DNA from 2 places in the Enterococcus saccharolyticus subsp. saccharolyticus genome. Region 2 is predicted to be linked to the other one. Evidence: a T-box and tRNA genes for the amino acid it is inferred to sense, from the RefSeq annotation. Region 2 holds a T-box; the other holds one or more tRNA genes.
What was found. The T-box of region 2 lies ahead of serS (serine--tRNA ligase). A T-box ahead of a tRNA ligase gene usually reads a tRNA of that ligase, here a tRNA-Ser.
Positions count from the first base shown of each region.

Region 1: it encodes a tRNA-Ser, which carries the amino acid that the T-box ahead of serS (serine--tRNA ligase) is inferred to sense. The anticodon was not compared.

Region 1 covers NZ_CP118957.1:805,150-814,832, forward strand. Annotated here, with positions in the region: gene gdhA (NADP-specific glutamate dehydrogenase) at 1-181, shown strand, start outside; gene PYW32_RS04260 (glucose-6-phosphate isomerase) at 267-1,613, shown strand; gene PYW32_RS04265 (histidine phosphatase family protein) at 1,535-2,206, opposite strand; gene PYW32_RS04270 (hypothetical protein) at 2,340-2,489, opposite strand; gene PYW32_RS04275 (glycerophosphoryl diester phosphodiesterase membrane domain-containing protein) at 2,788-4,590, opposite strand; gene PYW32_RS04280 (TVP38/TMEM64 family protein) at 4,678-5,271, opposite strand; gene PYW32_RS04285 (threonine/serine exporter family protein) at 5,355-5,822, opposite strand; gene PYW32_RS04290 (threonine/serine exporter family protein) at 5,819-6,580, opposite strand; gene PYW32_RS04295 (TetR/AcrR family transcriptional regulator) at 6,905-7,477, shown strand; tRNA gene PYW32_RS04300 (tRNA-Ser) at 7,533-7,619, opposite strand; gene PYW32_RS04305 (Cof-type HAD-IIB family hydrolase) at 7,695-8,498, opposite strand; gene PYW32_RS04310 (NCS2 family permease) at 8,782-9,683, shown strand, end outside.
Region 2 covers NZ_CP118957.1:2,599,101-2,608,783, reverse strand. Annotated here, with positions in the region: gene PYW32_RS13225 (ParB/RepB/Spo0J family partition protein) at 1-522, shown strand, start outside; gene PYW32_RS13220 (DUF951 domain-containing protein) at 539-727, shown strand; gene ychF (redox-regulated ATPase YchF) at 735-1,847, shown strand; gene PYW32_RS13210 (DUF1129 domain-containing protein) at 1,950-2,642, shown strand; gene guaB (IMP dehydrogenase) at 2,807-4,291, shown strand; gene PYW32_RS13200 (polysaccharide deacetylase family protein) at 4,337-5,794, opposite strand; gene serS (serine--tRNA ligase) at 5,905-7,179, opposite strand; T-box leader at 7,239-7,438, opposite strand; gene PYW32_RS13190 (sensor histidine kinase) at 7,476-8,657, opposite strand; gene croR (response regulator transcription factor CroR) at 8,647-9,336, opposite strand.

The sequences.
Region 1 (9,683 bases), 830 kb from region 2:
ACGTTTACAATGGGAAGCAGAAGAAGTAGATGCTCGTTTAGACGGTATCATGAAAAATATCTACGAAGCATGTCGCGATACTGCCAAAGAATTTGATGCAGAAAATAACTTCATGTTAGGCGCAAACATTGCAGGTTTTGCAAGAGTTGCGAAAGCAATGTACGCACAAGGGCTAGTTTAGACAGAATTTACTTGAAAAAAAACATTAAAAAAAGTAAAGTAGTAGTTGTAATGACTACTACTTTATTTTTTAGGAGGATTCAAAAATGGGACACATTTCATTTGACCATTCTAAGTTAACACCATTTGTTCGCGAACATGAGCTAGACTACATGCAAACTCAAGTAACTGCAGCAGATAAAGCGTTACGTGAAGGAACAGGTCCAGGAAACGATTTTACTGGCTGGATCGATTTGCCAAAAGACTACGATAAAGAAGAATTTGCACGCATTAAAAAAGCGGCAGAAAAAATTCAATCTGATTCTGACGTTTTAATTGTAATCGGTATCGGTGGTTCTTATTTAGGTGCTCGTGCAGCAATCGAGTTTTTACAACATTCATTCTACAATGTATTACCAAAAGAAGAACGTAAAACACCACAAGTTTTCTTTGCTGGAAACTCAATTTCTTCAACTTATTTAGCTGACTTAATTGAAGTTATTGGTGACCGTGACTTCTCTGTGAACGTAATCTCTAAATCAGGTACAACAACTGAGCCAGCGATTGCTTTCCGTGTCTTCAAAGAATTATTAATCAAAAAATATGGAAAAGAAGAAGCCAACAAACGTATTTATGCGACAACTGACCGTGCAAAAGGCGCTGTAAAAGTTGAAGCTGATACAGAAGGTTGGGAAACTTTTGTGATTCCAGATGATGTTGGTGGACGTTTTACTGTCTTAACACCAGTTGGTTTATTACCAATCGCTGTTAGTGGTGCGGATATCGATGCGTTGATGCAAGGTGCAGCAGACGCTCGTGAAGCTTATTCAAATGCTGATTTGAAAGAAAACGAAGCTTACCAATATGCTGCTTTACGTAATATTTTATACCGTAAAGGCAAAGCTATTGAAATCTTGGTGAACTACGAACCAGGAATGCAATACTTCTCTGAATGGTGGAAACAATTATACGGCGAATCAGAAGGAAAAGATCAAAAAGGAATTTATCCTTCAAGCGCCAACTTCTCAACTGACTTACACTCTGTTGGACAAACAATCCAAGACGGTACACGTAATGTTTTTGAAACAGTTGTGAAAGTGGAAAAAGCACGCAAAGTCATTGATATTCCAGTTCAAGAATCTGACTTAGATGGTTTAGGTTACTTAGAAGGTAAAGATGTTGACTTTGTTAATACAAAAGCCTTCGAAGGAACACTATTAGCGCATACAGATGGGAATGTACCAAACCTATTAGTAAAAATTCCAACAATGGATGCTTACACATTAGGGCATTTAGTGTACTTCTTTGAAATTGCAGTAGGAATCTCAGGTTACTTAAATGGCGTAAATCCATTTGACCAACCAGGTGTAGAAGACTACAAACGTAACATGTTTGCTTTATTAGGTAAACCAGGTTTTGAAGAGTTAGCGAAAGAATTGAACGCACGTCTATAAAATAAAAACGATGGTCCTTGTTGAAAAACAGAAGGCCATCGTTTTTTTTTTAGGTGAGTAAAAGAGACGAGTGTATCTTGTTGATATTGCGCCAGAAAAATAGCGGGCATTTGCATTTTTTCAAAATCTTGGTATGTAAAATTCCCTTGTGTTAAGTGATGAAATAAAATAGCAAACGCTGTACCATGACCACAAATGAGGTTATTTTTAACAGGATGATTGAGAATTTCTTGGTAAACGGGCAATATTCGTTCCTTCACTTGACGAAATGATTCACCATTTGGCAAAGCATAGTCCACATTTTGCCATTGTTTTTTAGCAAAGGTAGGAAAATCATCGACCCATTTGCCAACAGTCCGTTCTCGTAAGTCCCAGCGTGTGGAAATCGCTAAATTAAAAAAGTCAGCAGTTGGTTGAATGGTTTGTATGGTGCGTAAATAAGGGCTAGAAAAAATTTGCTCAATTGATTTATCTTTGAAAAATGATACAAGTGCTTGCGCATGTTGGTGACCAGCTGCCGTCAAAGGGGCTGTTTCATCATCTTTATTACTAATATCACGAATGGAGCGACGGACAAAATAAATAGTTTTCATAGCAATCTTCTTATGTAAAAAAAGTCTTATCAATCCTTTATTATACAACAAAAAGCCGTCTTTAGTTTGAATGAACTAAAGACGGTTCTAATACGGACTAGGTGAAGTCATGAATTTGAAATCCTTTCTATATTTAAGCCATAGTTTTTAGGTTTTTAATTGCTTCTTCAATAGTTACGCCGTAAGCGATACGTGTATCATCTTTACTGTCGATTGCCATAAACATATTTGTTTGTGTATCAAAGGCAATGCGATATTCTAAATTTGCTTTTGTGAATGTCATATAAATTCCTCCTTTTTACTTATCATTCAGCCGCGACTCTAATGTAGCACGAACGTGAGAAAATTTCAAAGATAAACCTAAAACTTCTTAAAGTGTCTTAAGAAATTAGTTGTTTTCATTTAAACCAACTAAAAGACCAATCGTTAACATGAAAAAAATAGCCGTTTGAATAGCAATCATCGTACGCACCTCCTTTTCTTTACTCTCAGTATAGTAAAGAATAAGGCAATATACACGAACACCACAGTAACGAAGAGATAACAAAATTGTCATCTTTTCAACTGTGGTGTGTAAGAGATTAACCGACACCTAGGACAAAGTTCACTAGTTTATCCGAATAAGTAATCGTGTCATCGGGTTGTCGAATGGTTTTGTTTAACAAGCCCATTTGGTCTGTGATGATACCATCAACACCATAAAAAATCATGCGATTCATGGTGTCTTCATCATTGGGTGTCCATACATAGACTTGTTTGCTGTCACTATGCGCAGCATTGATAAAATTTCGATTGAGAGTAGTATATTCCATCGTTAGAAAGTCAGCTTGGGAAATCGGTGGACCAACTAAACTGAATGGTAAAATATACCCCGCTTTTAGTTCAGGTGCCGTTTGCTTAATTTCTTCAATCATTTGGAAAGACAAGCTTTGAATGATATGGCCTTTCTCAATTAAGCGCTCTTCGTATTTATCTAAGAAGGTTTGTACCAAATGAGACACATCTTTTTTCTGGGTTTTAATTTCGACCATTAACGGTTGTTCCAATTGATCCGCAACATCAAGATACTCATCGAATGTGCTAATTCTTGCTGTTTTTCCGTTTTCTTTTACAGTTAATGCCAAGGCTTCTTCCAAGGTAGATTCCTCTGGTTTTTGACGAAAACCGGTGAGAGCTTTGAAATTAAAATCATGGTAAACGATAAATTCATTATCTGTGGTTAACTGCACATCCATCTCAATATAATTGGGATGGAATTCTTTGCTCGTTTTTTCTAAAGCCGCAATCGAATTTTGGACGCCGTTACTATCACTCACACCGCGATGAGAAACAGTCGTAGGTGTTTTTAAGTTGAAGTTTGTTAGATAGTTATGATTGTATAGACTCACACCGACACCAAAAAAGATGGCAACAACTAAAAAGGTCGTTTGCATAAATTCGGAAAATCGAGTAGGTGCATGTTCTTCCATCATAAACCATTTGGGAATTTCTGGTAAAAATCCTTCATCATCCATAAAATCAATCGTGACATAAAAAACGGCGACCGTTGATAAGACGATATTGATTAATAGAATAAATTGCAATAAGGTCATCGCAAAAACGGCACTAATTAACGAATAATCAGGCAAGAAAGACTCCACAAGCACTTGCGCTGAAATAACTAAGAAAAATCCCAGTGATGCCAACAACAAAGTACTACCAGTGATGATAACAAATTGGGCAATAATGGCAAAAAAACGTTTTTTCGTTAAACGCCAACTTTCTTTTACGGCTAATTTAAAGGGACGATCCCGTAAAATCATTTCTGGTAAAGCGAAAATTACCCGAATACCTAAATAAATCATTGCTACATAAAATAAGACAAAAGAAGAAACAATGACTAATCGATTGGCAAAAATGAAATCAACGATAAATGCCGGAATTTTGACTTTTGAGAGTAAGTCCGAATGAAACGAAAACCCACCAATCGGCAAAATTAAAAAGAAGTAAAAAAAGAAAAATAGAATAGTTTCAATTCGCACTTTTTTTAATTGTAAAAAGGTGACGCTTAATAATTGCATTAAGCGAATCGGTTGCTGTTTTTTGATAAAATAAACACTTAATAATAAAAAGGTAAACTCAAAAAAAACAGCTAGGACAATTGCAATTAAAACAACGAGTAAAGAAAGTGACACCCATGGATGATGTACGAGAATTTCACCGATATTATCAAATGAGATGTAATTGATTTGCCCTCGCCGCAAAATAAATTTGGTGGAACTGCTGAGCAATGGTATGAGTAAAAAAAGCATAAAACCATGCATCAGTAACACGTTTTTAAAATAAGACCGTGTGCCCAGTAAAAAATCTCTGGTATTGATGAGACTATGTTTTAAATAATTCACTGTAATCACCTTTTTTCTATTCATGATTCTTTCATCATACTACAAAAAAAAAAGCTATCCAAGATTTTTGGATAGCTTGTTTTGGTTTTAGAATAACTGTGTTAAGAATGAGCTACCATAGACTAAACCCATACTATAAAGTAGGATGGAGGCTGGTTTTGCTAGTAAAATAATCCAAATATATTTCTTTACAGAAATGTTGGTCAATCCCGCCATAAGACATAAGGCATCATCTGGCGCAACGGGTAGGAAAATTGCTAGAGCAAATAATTTATCAAAGCGACTTTGGTTGTCTAACCAACCCGCATATTTATCATAAGTTTTTTCACTGACTAAACGTAGTACCAGCGGTTTACCATATTGGCGACTTAATAAGAAGATAATAATCGAACCAACACAGATACCGATATAGTTATAAATAAATCCTTCGACAGGGCCAAATAATAATACACCTGCTGCTAAGGAAATCCCACCTGGAATAATAGGGACAATTACTTGTAGAATTTGAATGAAGATAAACAAAATAGGTCCAGTAAGTGTCGATTGTCCGACGAGACTTTGTAAAGCATTCATATCTTTAAAGACACCTAGTTGGAAGAAATAAACAGTTAAAATAATCGAGACTGCCATCCCACTAAATGAAATCAAGTTTAGAATTTTCTTGGTTGTTGTTACGCTCATGAATAGACACTTCCTTTGCCGTATTTATCTTGATTATAATCGCAAACAATCAAAAAAGCATACATCCAAAGACTGAATTTCAGTTAATTTATCTTTTTGTTAAACTTTTTATGGAGTGTACTTTTTTTCCACTTTATTATAATTCGTTCCACAAGACTTGTCATCATGAAAGCGCTAGCGATGCTGCCAGCTGTGACCATGACAATCATAATATTTTCAAAGGCAACTGTGTTATTTCCCAAAACTAATTCACGCACAGCTTTATACGCAGGGCCACCTGGTACTAGAGGAACTAAACTGGGAATATTAAAAATAATCATGGGAATTCGTTTTTTACGTGAAAAGAAAATACTGAAACACCCAATTACAAAAGTAGCTAAAAAATTTGCCACACCTAACCCACCACCGTGTGAGTGAATCCCTACATAAATGAGCCAACCAATACAACCTGTAATCCCACTTGCTAACAGCGCGCGGCGAGGAATATTTGTCAGAACGCCAAAAGCTACCGTACTAAAAAAGCTAGCTATAATATGAACGAAAAGCATCATAAAATATCCCCTCCAAACAGCATAAAAACAGTCGCAATGCCCACACCAATGGAGGCGGCAATGATAATAGCTTCTGTTCCACGAGCAAGTCCGCTAATTAAATGTCCCGCAAGGATATCTCGAAATGAGTTTGTAATAGCCACACCAGGAACTAAAGGCATCACAGCGCCAATAATAATGTTGTCGACATTACTTGCCCAGTTAAGTCTGACACACAATAACGCAAGGGCGCCAATAATAAAAGACGCTAAAAAATTATCAAAAAATTGTAATTTTAATGTTTTATTGGCATAATAATTCGCAGAAAAACCAATCATACCAATAATAAAAGTTGCTATAAAATCATAAGAGGAACCACCGAAAGCATACATCAATAGACAACTCATGACACCCGCACAAACAATTTGTAACCAAATTGGAAACATCGGTGTTTCATAATCAATTTTTTTTAGCGAATTGTGTAACGTCAGCAAATCAATTTTATGTTCGGCAAATTCACGAGACAGTTGATTGACTGCAACAACTTTTTCTAAATTAATGGATCGACTACCAACATTTTCAACTTGGGTATAGTGGCTGTTTCGCAGCCCCATAAAGATGCCTGTTGCAGTCACATAGCTGACACTATTGGGTTCATTTGCATTCGTGGCGATACGTTTCATCGTATCTTCTACCCGATAGACCTCCGAACCACTTTCCATCATAATTTTTCCAGCCAACAAACAGGTTTCTACTACTAACTCTTTTGATGCAGTCATTTCTAAGCTCCTTTATCTAATTTATTTGATAGAAATGTTTTGTAAAGATGGTTTTATTCTATCCGTTTGCTTAGAAACCTACAAGAATAGTTTGCTTAAATTTAATAACATAACGGTTAAATTTGAATATTTTCTTTCATGTCTTTTCCGAAAATTTACAAAAAAACTCTTGTTAAAATGAAAACAGAGTGTTAGTAAACCTTGAAAGAATCATTTTTTTAATGAAAAAAGTGATTTTTAATTTTTTAATAAAAACCCTTTAAAAAATAGCGAATGTCGGTTAAAATAACATTAACAGATTAAATTTTGATGAGGGGGGTTACTATGCGACATAAAGTATATACACGTGAACATATCTTAAAAGCAGCTTATGAAGTAATTGCGAAAGATGGATTTACGAATTTCACTGCTCGAAACGTGGCAAAGAAAATGGGGGTCTCTACTCAACCCATTTATCTTGAATTTAAAAATATGCAGGATTTAAAAAACACGCTTGTTGAAACAGTTTATGAAGATTTAAAGAAGAAAGTTTTTTCTGTTGAGCATACAGGTGATAAATTGATGGATTTAGCGATTAATTATATTGATTTATCGCAAAAAAGTCCGAAGTTATTTATTGCTTTATTTATTGATAACTACGGTGGTGGGAAGTTGATGTATGACCAAGCCTATGAACATTTTCGTCACACGATTCATGATCACGAAGAATATGCCAACTTATCAGAAGAACACTTAAAAGCACTGCATACAGGAATCTGGATTTCTGTAACAGGAGTAGCGGCGTTGATGTCTTCGGGTGTTATCGAACCAACGCGTCAGCAAATTATTACCGTTGTCCAACAAACCATTGATTCTATTTTAGCGATTGAAGCAAAAAAACAAGAAAACAACGAATAAAAAAAGCTGTCCGACTTCTATTGAATTGAGTTGGACAACTTTTTTGTATTGTATAAGGAGAGTACGGGATTTGAACCCGTGCACCGCTTAACGCGGCTCGCTGGATTTCGAGTCCAGTGCATTACCACTCTGCCAACTCTCCGTGCCGTTATTATTTTCTTCCTTTTCTTGAAAAAAAGCAAGAAAAAACCGTCGAGGATAGCCTCTGACGGTCAAGTTATAGTGCAAGATATTTTTCAAGATAATTTGCGAGACCATCTTCATCATTCGTTTTATTTGTGATATCGTTAGCAATACCTTTTAATTGTTCGATACCATTGCTCATAGCCACACCCCAACCTGCGTAGTCGAGTAGTTCCAAATCATTATGTTCATCACCAAATGCGATGACATCTTTTTGATCAATCTGTAAGGAATCAGCAATAACTGAGACAGACATCGCTTTTTGCACGCCTTTAGGTACAATCTCTAAAATGGCGTTAGGGCCACCCCAGGTACGGACATCAATTTTATTTTCAAATTGTTTTGAAAGAGCATCTGAAACCTGTGCTGAAAATTGATGTTGCGTTTTAATTAATAGCGAAGTTGGATTAGTTGTTAAATTAGAAAATAAGTTGGCTTCGGTTACTTTATCTGTTGCAAAAAAGTGACCTTCAAAATCATTTAAATCATTGATAAAAAATGTTTCACGGTTTTCAGCGGCAACGAAATCTAAATTTAATTTTTCTTTTTGTGCCAAAATTTCAAAAGCAATATCTTTTTCAATAGATAATTCTCGTTCAAATTCCCATTTTTGATAAGGTTTGTGGACAAGTGCGCCATTGAAGTTCACCATCGGCGTGTCTAGCTTTAATTGACGATAAAATTGTTCGCTCATGCGAAATGGGCGTCCAGTGGCAATACTTACATAGTGCCCAGCTTTGATTGCTTTTCCTAAAACTTCGGCTGTTCGGGAGCTAATGAGAGACTGACTGTTTAAGGTTGTTCCATCTAAATCGATAGCGATTAATTTTTGAGACATAAAAGGATTCCTTTCTTTAATGAAATGCTCACCCAAAGTGTAACATATTCTAACGATTTGACAAATATCGGCACTTAAAAACAGTTTTATCTCTCTAGTGATGAGAAAAAATAGTGGCTAAACACGAACGATTTGTATATTTATCAAATATTTTGTTAATAAAATGTTGAAAAAACATTTGAGGCTAACTATAATCAGTAATTGTTCAGCGGAAAGCTTAAAATTGCCTTTATTTTCTTTTTTCTTTCTGAGGTCTAATTATATTTAGGAGTGAAGATGTATCATGGAAAAGTTTTTCAAATTAAAGGAAAACAAAACAACTGTATCAACAGAATTCGTCGCGGGGATTACAACCTTTTTTGCAATGAGCTATATTTTATTTGTTAATCCGTCTATTTTATCGGCATCAGGTATGCCATTTCAGGCTGTGTTCTTAGCAACGATTATTGCATCAATCATCGGTACTTTGATTATGGGACTATTTGCAAATGTGCCTTATGCACAAGCACCAGGAATGGGCTTAAATGCTTTTTTCACGTTTACAGTCGTGTTTGGTCTAGGGTATACATGGCAACAAGCATTAGCGATGGTCTTTATTTGTGGATTAATTAACATTTTTATTACGATTACTAAAATTCGTAAAATGATTATCCGTGCGATTCCTGAAAGCATGCAAAATGCTATTGGTGGCGGGATTGGTATCTTTGTTGCTTATGTAGGTCTTAAAAATGCAAATTTATTAAATTTTTCAGCGAGTTCAGATGTGATTACCAGTTCTGCTGTTGAAAACGGTGAGGCTGTAAATGTCACAATGAGTGGTGGGATTGTTCCAGCATTAACCAACTTCAATAATGCACCCGTGTTGCTGTCATTAATTGGTTTAGTTTTGATGACTGTTTTGGTTGTGATGAATGTTCGTGGAGCGGTCTTATTAGGAATTGTTGGGACAACGATTATTGGAATTTTGATGGGTGTGGTTGATTTAAGCAGCATTGATTGGAAAGCTAATTCATTAGGTAGTTCTATTGGTGAATTAAAAACCACATTTGGGGCAGCTTTTGGAGCAGAAGGGATGCAATCTTTGTTTAGTGACTCTTCTAAAATTCCGCAAGTGGTGATGACGATTATTGCGTTTAGTTTATCAGATACGTTTGATACGATTGGGACCTTCATTGGAACAGGTCG
Region 2 (9,683 bases):
TTACAACGAGAAGATTTGAATCCGTTGGAAGAAGCCGAAGCCTATGATATGCTAATGAAGAATTTGAAGCTGACGCAAGCCGAAGTGGCTGAACGATTAGGGAAAAGTCGTCCGTATATCGCCAATTATTTACGCTTATTATCATTGCCGCAACTCGTCAAAGAAATGATGCAAGATGAGCGTTTGTCAATGGGACAAGCACGGACATTATTAGGCTTAAAAAACAAAGAACAAATTTTAAAATTAGCCAATCGTTGTGTCAAAGAAAATTTAACTGTTCGTCAATTAGAACAACTTGTTTCAACGATGAATGAATCCAAAGATAAGAAAAAAGTTCCTCGTATCGTCAAAGAAAAACCGTATTACCTTCGTGAAAGTGAAGACCGTTTGATGGATAAATTTGGGACAAGCGTTGAGATTCAAGAAAAAGAAGGCAAAGGTAAGATTGAAATCGAATATTTGTCTCAAAGTGATTTGACACGAATTTTAGATATTTTAGACATTCATTTTGATGAAGCATAAGTAAGGAGAGAAATCTATGTATGACTTAGGCGATAAAGTAGAAATGAAAAAACCACATGCATGTCAAACGAACCGTTGGGAAATTATCCGTATGGGCGCTGACATCAAAATAAAATGCGAAAAATGCGGACATATTGTAATGTTACCGCGTCGCGAATTCGAAAAGAAAATGAAAAAAATTCTAGAAAAAAAAGAGAAAGAGTGAAGAAAACATGGCATTAACAGCTGGAATCGTTGGTTTACCGAACGTAGGAAAATCAACTTTATTTAACGCGATTACAAAAGCTGGTGCAGAAGCAGCAAACTATCCTTTTGCAACAATTGACCCTAACGTAGGAATGGTAGAAGTACCCGACTGGCGTTTGCAACGATTAACAGAATTGGTGAATCCAAAGAAAACTGTGCCAACCACATTTGAATTTACTGATATCGCAGGTATTGTAAAAGGTGCTAGTAAAGGTGAAGGATTAGGAAATCAATTCTTAAGCCATATTCGTCAAGTAGATGCCATCTGTCACGTTGTTCGTTGTTTTGATGATGAAAATATTATGCGTGAACAAAACCGTGAAGCCGATTTTGTTGATCCATTAGCGGATATTGATACCATCAATTTAGAGTTGATTTTAGCTGATTTAGATTCAGTCAATAAACGTTATACACGTGTTGCCAAGATTGCGAAAACAAAAGATAAAGATGCCTTAGCTGAATTAGCAATCTTGGATAAAATCAAACCTGTCTTAGAAGAAGGATTGTCTGCACGTACGATTGAATTCACTCAAGAAGAAGAAAAAATCGTGAAAACATTGTTCTTATTAACAACAAAACCAGTGTTATATGTAGCCAATGTTTCTGAAGATGAAGTCGCTGATGCTGACAGCAATGAGTATGTGAAACAAGTTCGTGAATTTGCGAAAAGTGAAAATGCGGAAGTGATTATCGTAAGTGCACGTGCCGAAGAAGAAATTGCCGAATTAGATGAAGAAGACAAAGTAGAATTCTTGGAAGCTTTAGGAATTGAAGAATCTGGATTGGATCAATTAATTCGCGCGGCATATGATTTATTAGGTTTAGCAACATACTTTACAGCTGGTGAACAAGAAGTACGTGCATGGACGTTCCGTAAAGGAATTAAAGCACCTCAAGCAGCAGGGATCATCCATTCTGACTTTGAACGTGGTTTTATCCGCGCTGAAACAGTCTCTTTTGAAGACTTAGATAAATATGGCAACATGCAAGCTGCTAAAGAAGCTGGACGTGTGCGTTTAGAAGGAAAAGAATATATTGTACAAGATGGCGATGTTATGTTATTCCGCTTTAATGTATAAACCAACGATTTTTGCATTAAAAGGCTACCAAACTAAGGAGCTAGTATGTTAAAATAGCCTGTGGAAATGTTGTTAGGGAAGGCGAAGGGAGAACCGAGAGTCATGGAACCAGAAACTCTGCGAGGATATGTTTCAGAAAATCGTGAATTAGAAAAACAATTAACAAAAAGAAACCAACAGTATATATTTGATTTAAAAAAATCATTAGAAGCAGCGAATTTATCGGAAGAAGAAAAAGCCATTGCTTTACACGAAATATTACCTATTTTAGTCAAAGAACAAAAAGGCGGACGTACTGCGCGCCAATTGTTTGGTACGGTTTCTGAACGAACAGAAGCAATCTTAAATAAACCAGAAGAAGTCAAAGAAACAAAACCTGTTATGATGTGGTTAGATAATACGTTATTAATCTTAGGTATTTTCGGTATCATGATGGGCATTATGGGTCTCTTTGCTCGTGATAGTGCACAAGTGTATGGAATTATCACGTTCATTTCAATGGCGATGGTCGGTGGTTGGGTCTTTTATATTATGTACAAATACATGTATCAATATGAACGTCCAGGCGCAGACAAATCACAACGTCCGAAAATGTGGAAGATTATGTTAATCTTAATGGGCTCATTCTTCTTATGGATTGCAACAATTGCAGTAACATCATTACTGCCAACATCTATCAATATCGTACTTGATCCAATTATTTTAGCTGTCATCGGTGCAGTAGCGATTGGATTACGTTACTACTTGAAGAAAAAATACAATATCGTGGGAAGTTTGTCTGTACCACGAAAATAATAGGAAACGAACAAAAGATCATTTCTGAGAAAGAAAAGATAGTTTGTTCGTTTTTTCTTACTGTTTTCTAAGCGAATCTATCTTTTTATTTTGAATAGTTGACTTATGGTATAATTTTTGCTATTTTCATTAAAATATAAAAAATTTGAGGAGTGGTTACGAAAATGTCCAACTGGGAAACAAAGTTCGTGAAAAAAGGATTGACTTTTGATGATGTATTGCTGATACCCGCTGAAAGTCATGTATTGCCAAATGATGTTGATATGAGTGTTCAATTAGCGAAGAATATCAAATTGAATATTCCAATTATTAGTGCCAGTATGGATACCGTAACAGATAGTAAAATGGCGATTGCGATGGCACGCCAAGGCGGTTTAGGTGTTATTCATAAAAATATGAGTATTGCTGCTCAAGCAGATGAAGTACGTAAAGTAAAACGTTCTGAAAGTGGTGTTATTATTGATCCATTCTTCTTAACACCTGACCATTTAGTTGCTGATGCCGAAGAATTAATGAGCCGTTACCGTATTAGTGGGGTTCCTGTTGTAGAGACTATGGAAAACCGCAAACTCGTCGGAATTATGACAAACCGTGATTTACGTTTTGTGACAGATTACAACATTCCAATTTACGATGTAATGACAAAAGAAGACTTAGTCACGGCACCTGTTGGAACATCTTTAAAAGATGCAGAGAAAATCTTACAAAAACATAAAATTGAAAAATTACCAATCGTTGATGAAGAAGGTCGTTTAAGTGGCTTAATTACCATCAAAGATATTGAAAAAGTGATTGAGTTCCCGAATGCAGCGAAAGATGAACATGGCCGTTTATTAGTTGCTGCAGCAGTTGGTGTCACAAGTGATACGTTTGAACGTGCCCAAGCCTTATTAGATGCGGGGGCTGACGCGATTGTGATTGATACAGCACATGGACACAGTGCCGGTGTGTTACGCAAAATCGAAGAAATTCGTGCAGAATTCCCTGAAGCAACTTTAATTGCTGGAAACGTAGCAACTGGGGAAGGAACAAAAGCCTTATATGATGCAGGCGTTGACGTAGTAAAAGTTGGTATTGGACCTGGTTCAATCTGTACAACGCGTGTCGTAGCTGGTGTTGGGGTTCCTCAATTAACAGCAATTTATGATGCCGCATCAGTTGCGCGCCAATATGGCAAAGCAATCATTGCTGACGGTGGGATTAAATATTCTGGTGATATCGTAAAAGCGTTAGCTGCTGGTGGATTTGCAGTTATGCTAGGTAGTATGTTAGCTGGTACAGACGAGTCTCCAGGTGAATTTGAAATCTTCCAAGGACGTCGTTTTAAAACATACCGTGGAATGGGTTCATTGGGCGCAATGGAAAAAGGTTCAAGCGACCGTTATTTCCAAGGGGGCGTCAATGAAGCAAATAAATTAGTTCCAGAAGGTATCGAAGGACGTGTAGCTTATAAAGGTAGCGCAGCAGATATTATCTTCCAAATGATTGGTGGGTTAAAATCTGGAATGGGGTACGTTGGTGCAGGGAACTTGAAAGAACTACGTGACAACGCACAATTCATTCAAATGAGTGGAAATGGACTGAAAGAATCACATCCACATGATGTCCAAATTACAAAAGAAGCGCCAAACTATTCTATCGAATCATAAAAAATAACCCGTTGTTTCCTTTCGTAGGAATCAACGGGTTTTTTATTAAATTTCACGAGCGTCTTTTTGTCCAAAATATTGATACAATGGTTTTTCTTTTTGTTCTAGTAATTGACTTGTTGTCACAAATTCATACCCTTGTGCACGTAAGTTATCAATCACTGTACCAACTGCATCAATTGTTGTAGGATGAATATCATGCATTAAGATAATTCCACCTTCAAAAGAAGTTTGGTTCACACGATCAATCACGGCATTTGTATTTTTAGAATCCCAATCGTAAGAATCGATATCCCATTGAATAATTGGCTTACCGATGATATCCGCAGATTCAGGACTAATCGCACCATATGGTGGACGTAATGTTCGAGGTAAAATCCCTGCTGCATTGTAAATGGCTTTATCCGTCATGCGAACTTGTTCAAGTAATTCTTCTTTTGGAATCGCATTTAATTGTGGATGTGAATATGAATGACTTGCAATCTCATGCCCTTGTTCATAGACATCTTTCACTATTTGTGGGAACTCTTCTGCCATTTGCCCTAACATAAAGAAAGTGGCTTTGACATTTTTCTCTGCTAAAATTTGTAAGAGACGAGGTGTGGTTTCAGCACCAGGACCATCATCAAAGGTTAAAGAGACATATTTTTTATTTGGGTCTAAATCAGTCGATTCTTCCGCCAATTGATTCGGATCAACTAAGTCTGTTTGGATAAAGGCTTGAATATCACGATAGGCAAGAGTCACTTCATCTACGCCAGTCTCATTTTTTGGTAAGTTGATTTGTAAATGTTCGGGTGTATAAGTCGCATCTTTAAAATCAAATCTTGGTAGAGCTAAGACCGCGTCTAAAATTTCTTGCGGATTTTCGGCATCATCCAATAATTTTTGTTGAATGACTTGTTGAATACCTAATAAATTGGCTTTAGAACCAATCAATGCTTTCGCAGTAATTTCTTCGCCAGAATCTGTATTGACATAAATTTCTTTTTCAGTGCGTTCTTGTTCTTTTTGGAATGTTTGCTCTTTTGTTTTCCAATCATACGTTTCTACATGTAATGCGTAGCTAGAAAGTTGATCGGTATGTGTTTGTTTTTCCACACAACCCACAACAACAGCTTGCTTAGGGTGTTTTAATTTTTTGCTTTCTTGTTTCATTAAATGTGTTAATTGTTCTTCCGTATTTTTATAAGGGAGTTTCTCCGTTTCTTTAGGAAGATAAATAATTTCTTTGATAGTATTGCTGTCATGTTCTTTTTTCTCACTAGGAAGGTCATTTTTTTCTAGCTCGGTATCAATTTGCGCGACTAGCTGACTAGTTTGATTTTCTAAGTTTTCTTGTAATTCATGGTCTTTTATTTTGTTATATACAGTATAAGTACCATAACTGACAAGCATTAGTACGCCAACCAGAAAGAAAATCCATAAAAAATCACGAGGGCTATTGAACGATTGTTTTGAGTGTCGGTTGCTGCGTCTATTTTCTTTATTTTCTGTAGTCATAATTTCTCTTCTTTCGTTTTTCTAAAAAGTAATCATTATCAATGTAACACGATTAAAATATTCAATCAATGAAAAAACCGCAAACGAAAGTATCGTTTACGGTTAATAGTCTATTTTTCGATTTTTGTTAAACCACCCATATATGGCACCAATACTTCTGGAATCGTTACACTTCCGTCGGCATTTTGATAATTTTCTAGAACAGCAGCAACTGTCCGACCAACAGCTAAGCCTGAACCATTTAAAGTATGCGCATATTGGATTTTGTTTTCAGCATCGCGGTAACGAATCATGGCACGACGCGCTTGGAAATCCTCACAGTTTGAACAAGAACTGATTTCGCGGTACGTATCTTGTGCGGGAATCCAAACTTCCAAATCATATGTTTTCGCAGCAGAGAAGCCCATATCACCGGTTGACAATGCCATGACACGATAAGGCAAGTCTAATTTTTGTAAAATTGATTCTGCATCTGCAGTCATTTTTTCTAATTCTTCATAAGAATGTTGCGCATCGCTGAATTTAACCATTTCTACTTTATTAAATTGGTGCAATCGAATTAAACCACGGGTATCACGACCAGCACTGCCGGCTTCTGAACGGAAAGCTGGACTTAATGCAGTGAAATAAATCGGTAATTGTTCTTGATCTAAAATTTCATTACTATAGTAGTTGGTTAATGGGACTTCCGCAGTGGGAATTAACGTTAAGTCAGTATTTTCTAATTGGAAAACATCTTCTTTAAATTTTGGAAATTGACCTGTACCAAACATTGCTTGGCTATTTACTGCATAAGGTGTAATCATTTCTGTATAACCATGTTCATAGATGTGTTGGTCTAACATGAAATTATACAAAGCGCGTTCCAAACGAGCGCCTAAACCAGTATAGTAAACAAAACGGCTACCAGAAACTTTGGCCCCACGTTCAAAATCTAAGATGCCTAAGTTTTCCGCAATTTCCCAGTGAGGTTTTGCTTCAAAATCTAATGTTTTTGGTTCACTCCAACGACGAACTTCAACATTATCATCTTCATCTTTGCCAATTGGTGTACTTTCATGTGGAATATTTGGTAGTGTCGTAGCAATGACCTTTAATTGTTCATCGATTTGGTTCACTTCACTATCCAACGCTTTAATTTTGCCACCAACTTCTTTCATTTCGGCAATTTTAGCTGCTGCATCTTCTTTATTTCGTTTCAATTGTGCAATTTCTGCAGAAACATCATTTCGGTATTTCTTTAAGTCTTCTACCTGCACTAATAAACTACGACGATCTTCATCTAACTTTAGAAACTCAGCAAGAACTTCTTCTGAAATCCCACGTGTCTTTAACTTTTCTTGGACAGTATCGAAATTTTGACGAATCATTTTAATATCTAACATCACTTTTCCTCCTATATATATGAATAAAATAAAAAAACTATTCCATCCCCAGCAAAATAGCTTGGGACGAAATAGTTGTTCGCGGTGCCACCCAAGTTCGGCAAATAGCCGCACTTGACCTCGTAACCTGAGGGAAGGTTCTTTCTTTCAAAAGACGCATCTAAGAACTGGATTCCAAATTAACAACTACTGATTTCCACCAACCATCAGCTCTCTATAAGCAGACTAACTTGTACTAGGTTCTTTGCATATTCTTTATTTAATTGGTTTTAGCATAGCCGAATTTTGTGTTTTCGTCAACCGTTGTTCTTAGGATACGGTAGTTTATTCCGATGTACTGGCAGATGAATGATAAATGCTGTCCAGGCATGGGATGATTTGGCATAAATGTAGCCACCATGTAAAGCAACAATGCTTTGTGCAATAGCTAATCCTAGACCAGTACCACCGGTTTCTTGTGAACGGGATTCTTCCACTCGATAAAAGCGATCAAAAAGTGAATCAAGTGCCCGTTTAGGAATCATTTTGCCATTATTTTTAACAGTTATCACTACTTCTGTTCCCACTTTTTCGACATCTATCACAATTTTCGTTGCACCTTTTCCATATTTTAAAGCATTGGTTAATAGGTTATTAAAGACACGGACTAATTTTTCCGTATCTCCATCCATTAAAATTTGAGCAGGACGCGCAATTGTTTGCACTTCGATGCCTTTTTTGCTTGCCTCTAATTCAAAATCAGCAGCTAATTGCTCCACCAGTTGTACCATATCAAATTTAATCAGATTGACTGGTACACTAGGTTGTCTGACTTTAGTATATTCGAACAAATCATCAACGAGCGATTTCATTTGTTTGGCTTTGACATATGCTGTGTGGGTATATTTTAATAAATCTTCTTCTGAATGATATTGTCGATCTTCGATTAATCCTAAATACCCAATAATAGAGGTTAGAGGGGTTCGAATATCGTGACTAACATTGGTAATCAGTTCGTCTTTGGATTTTTCAATCTTTCTTTCTTCTTCAATTGCCGCCACAGTACTATCCACTAATCCATTAATACTACTTACAACACGATTCAAATCGCCACGCAATTCAAACGGAATGCGATGATCATAATTTCCTTCTGCAATATAGTGAAGTTCACTAATAATGTGTCGTAGTTGCATTTGGCGATAACGACGAATTAAACGCCAATATAAAAACGCAATGTCTAACACTAGAAAAACAGGTACTAAAATATTTTTTCCACTTAAAAAGATTTCGGTGTCGAAATTTTCAACGAAACTATTACGTGATTCAAAGATTGCTTCATTTAACGCAGGTGTGTTTGTTACAATAGAAGAAAGAATCATCAAAATAGCAATATTTACAATCACCAGTAGGATAATCGTAATAATAGCTTCGGCAAACAGTTCACTGATTTCTTTTGACGTAAGCGTGATTCGTTTTCTTTTTTCTGCTTTATTTTGCATCTATTTTGTATCCAACTCCCCATACGGTTTGAATGATTTTTTCGCCACCAGTTGCTTCTTCAATCTTGTCGCGTAAATGGCTAACATGCACCATAACTGTTTTTGCGGAGACAACACTTTCTTGTTTCCAAACACGCTCAAAAATTTCATCTGCGCTAAAGACACGATTTGGATGTGACGCAAGTAAATATAAAATCCCAAATTCTAAAGCAGTTAATTGAATCTCTTTCCCATCGATGGTCTTTACTTCATGTGAATCACGATTGATAATCAACGAACTGACTTCTAATACATCGGGTTGGGCAGAAGCAACTTGCATTTTTGTGCGACGTAATAGCGACTTCACGCGAGCCATGACTTCTAAGGGATTAAAAGGTTTTGTAACATAGTCATCAGCACCAGCAACCAATCCTTTAATTTTATCCATGTCTGTCGTTTTGGCAGTTAACATAATGATTGGAATTTGTGATTCTTTGCGAAGTGTTTTTACAACTTGCATACCATCCACTTCGGGCATCATAATATCCAAGATTAATAGTTCAATATCTGGTGTTGTGCGAACTTTCGATAGTGCTTCTTTCCCATCGTAAGCTTTTACTGGTTCGTATCCTTCATTATGTAAGTAGATACTAATCAGTTCAACAATCTCTTTATCATCATCTGCGACTAAAATTTTCATATAATGTCCTCCTATAGAACAATAGTATTTAATTGTATTTTATCAAAAAACAGTAAAAATAGATAAATTTCCACTTAATCTTTAGAGAATATAAGGAATTATAAAAGAGAACAAAAGACAAAGACGAACATTGCGTTGTTGAAATAGAAAATAGTCTCGATATTTTTAGATAAAAACGAACAAAAACAGAGGTGATTATAAAAGAAAGGGATGTAATCAGAAACGTTGCTGTATCAATGTTTTTTCTGTTGACGAATAATGGAAAACTTGGTATATTATTACATGTCCTCAGCGATAAACAAATCATTAACTTTTTTGAAAAAAAGAGTTGACGAAGCAAATGACAA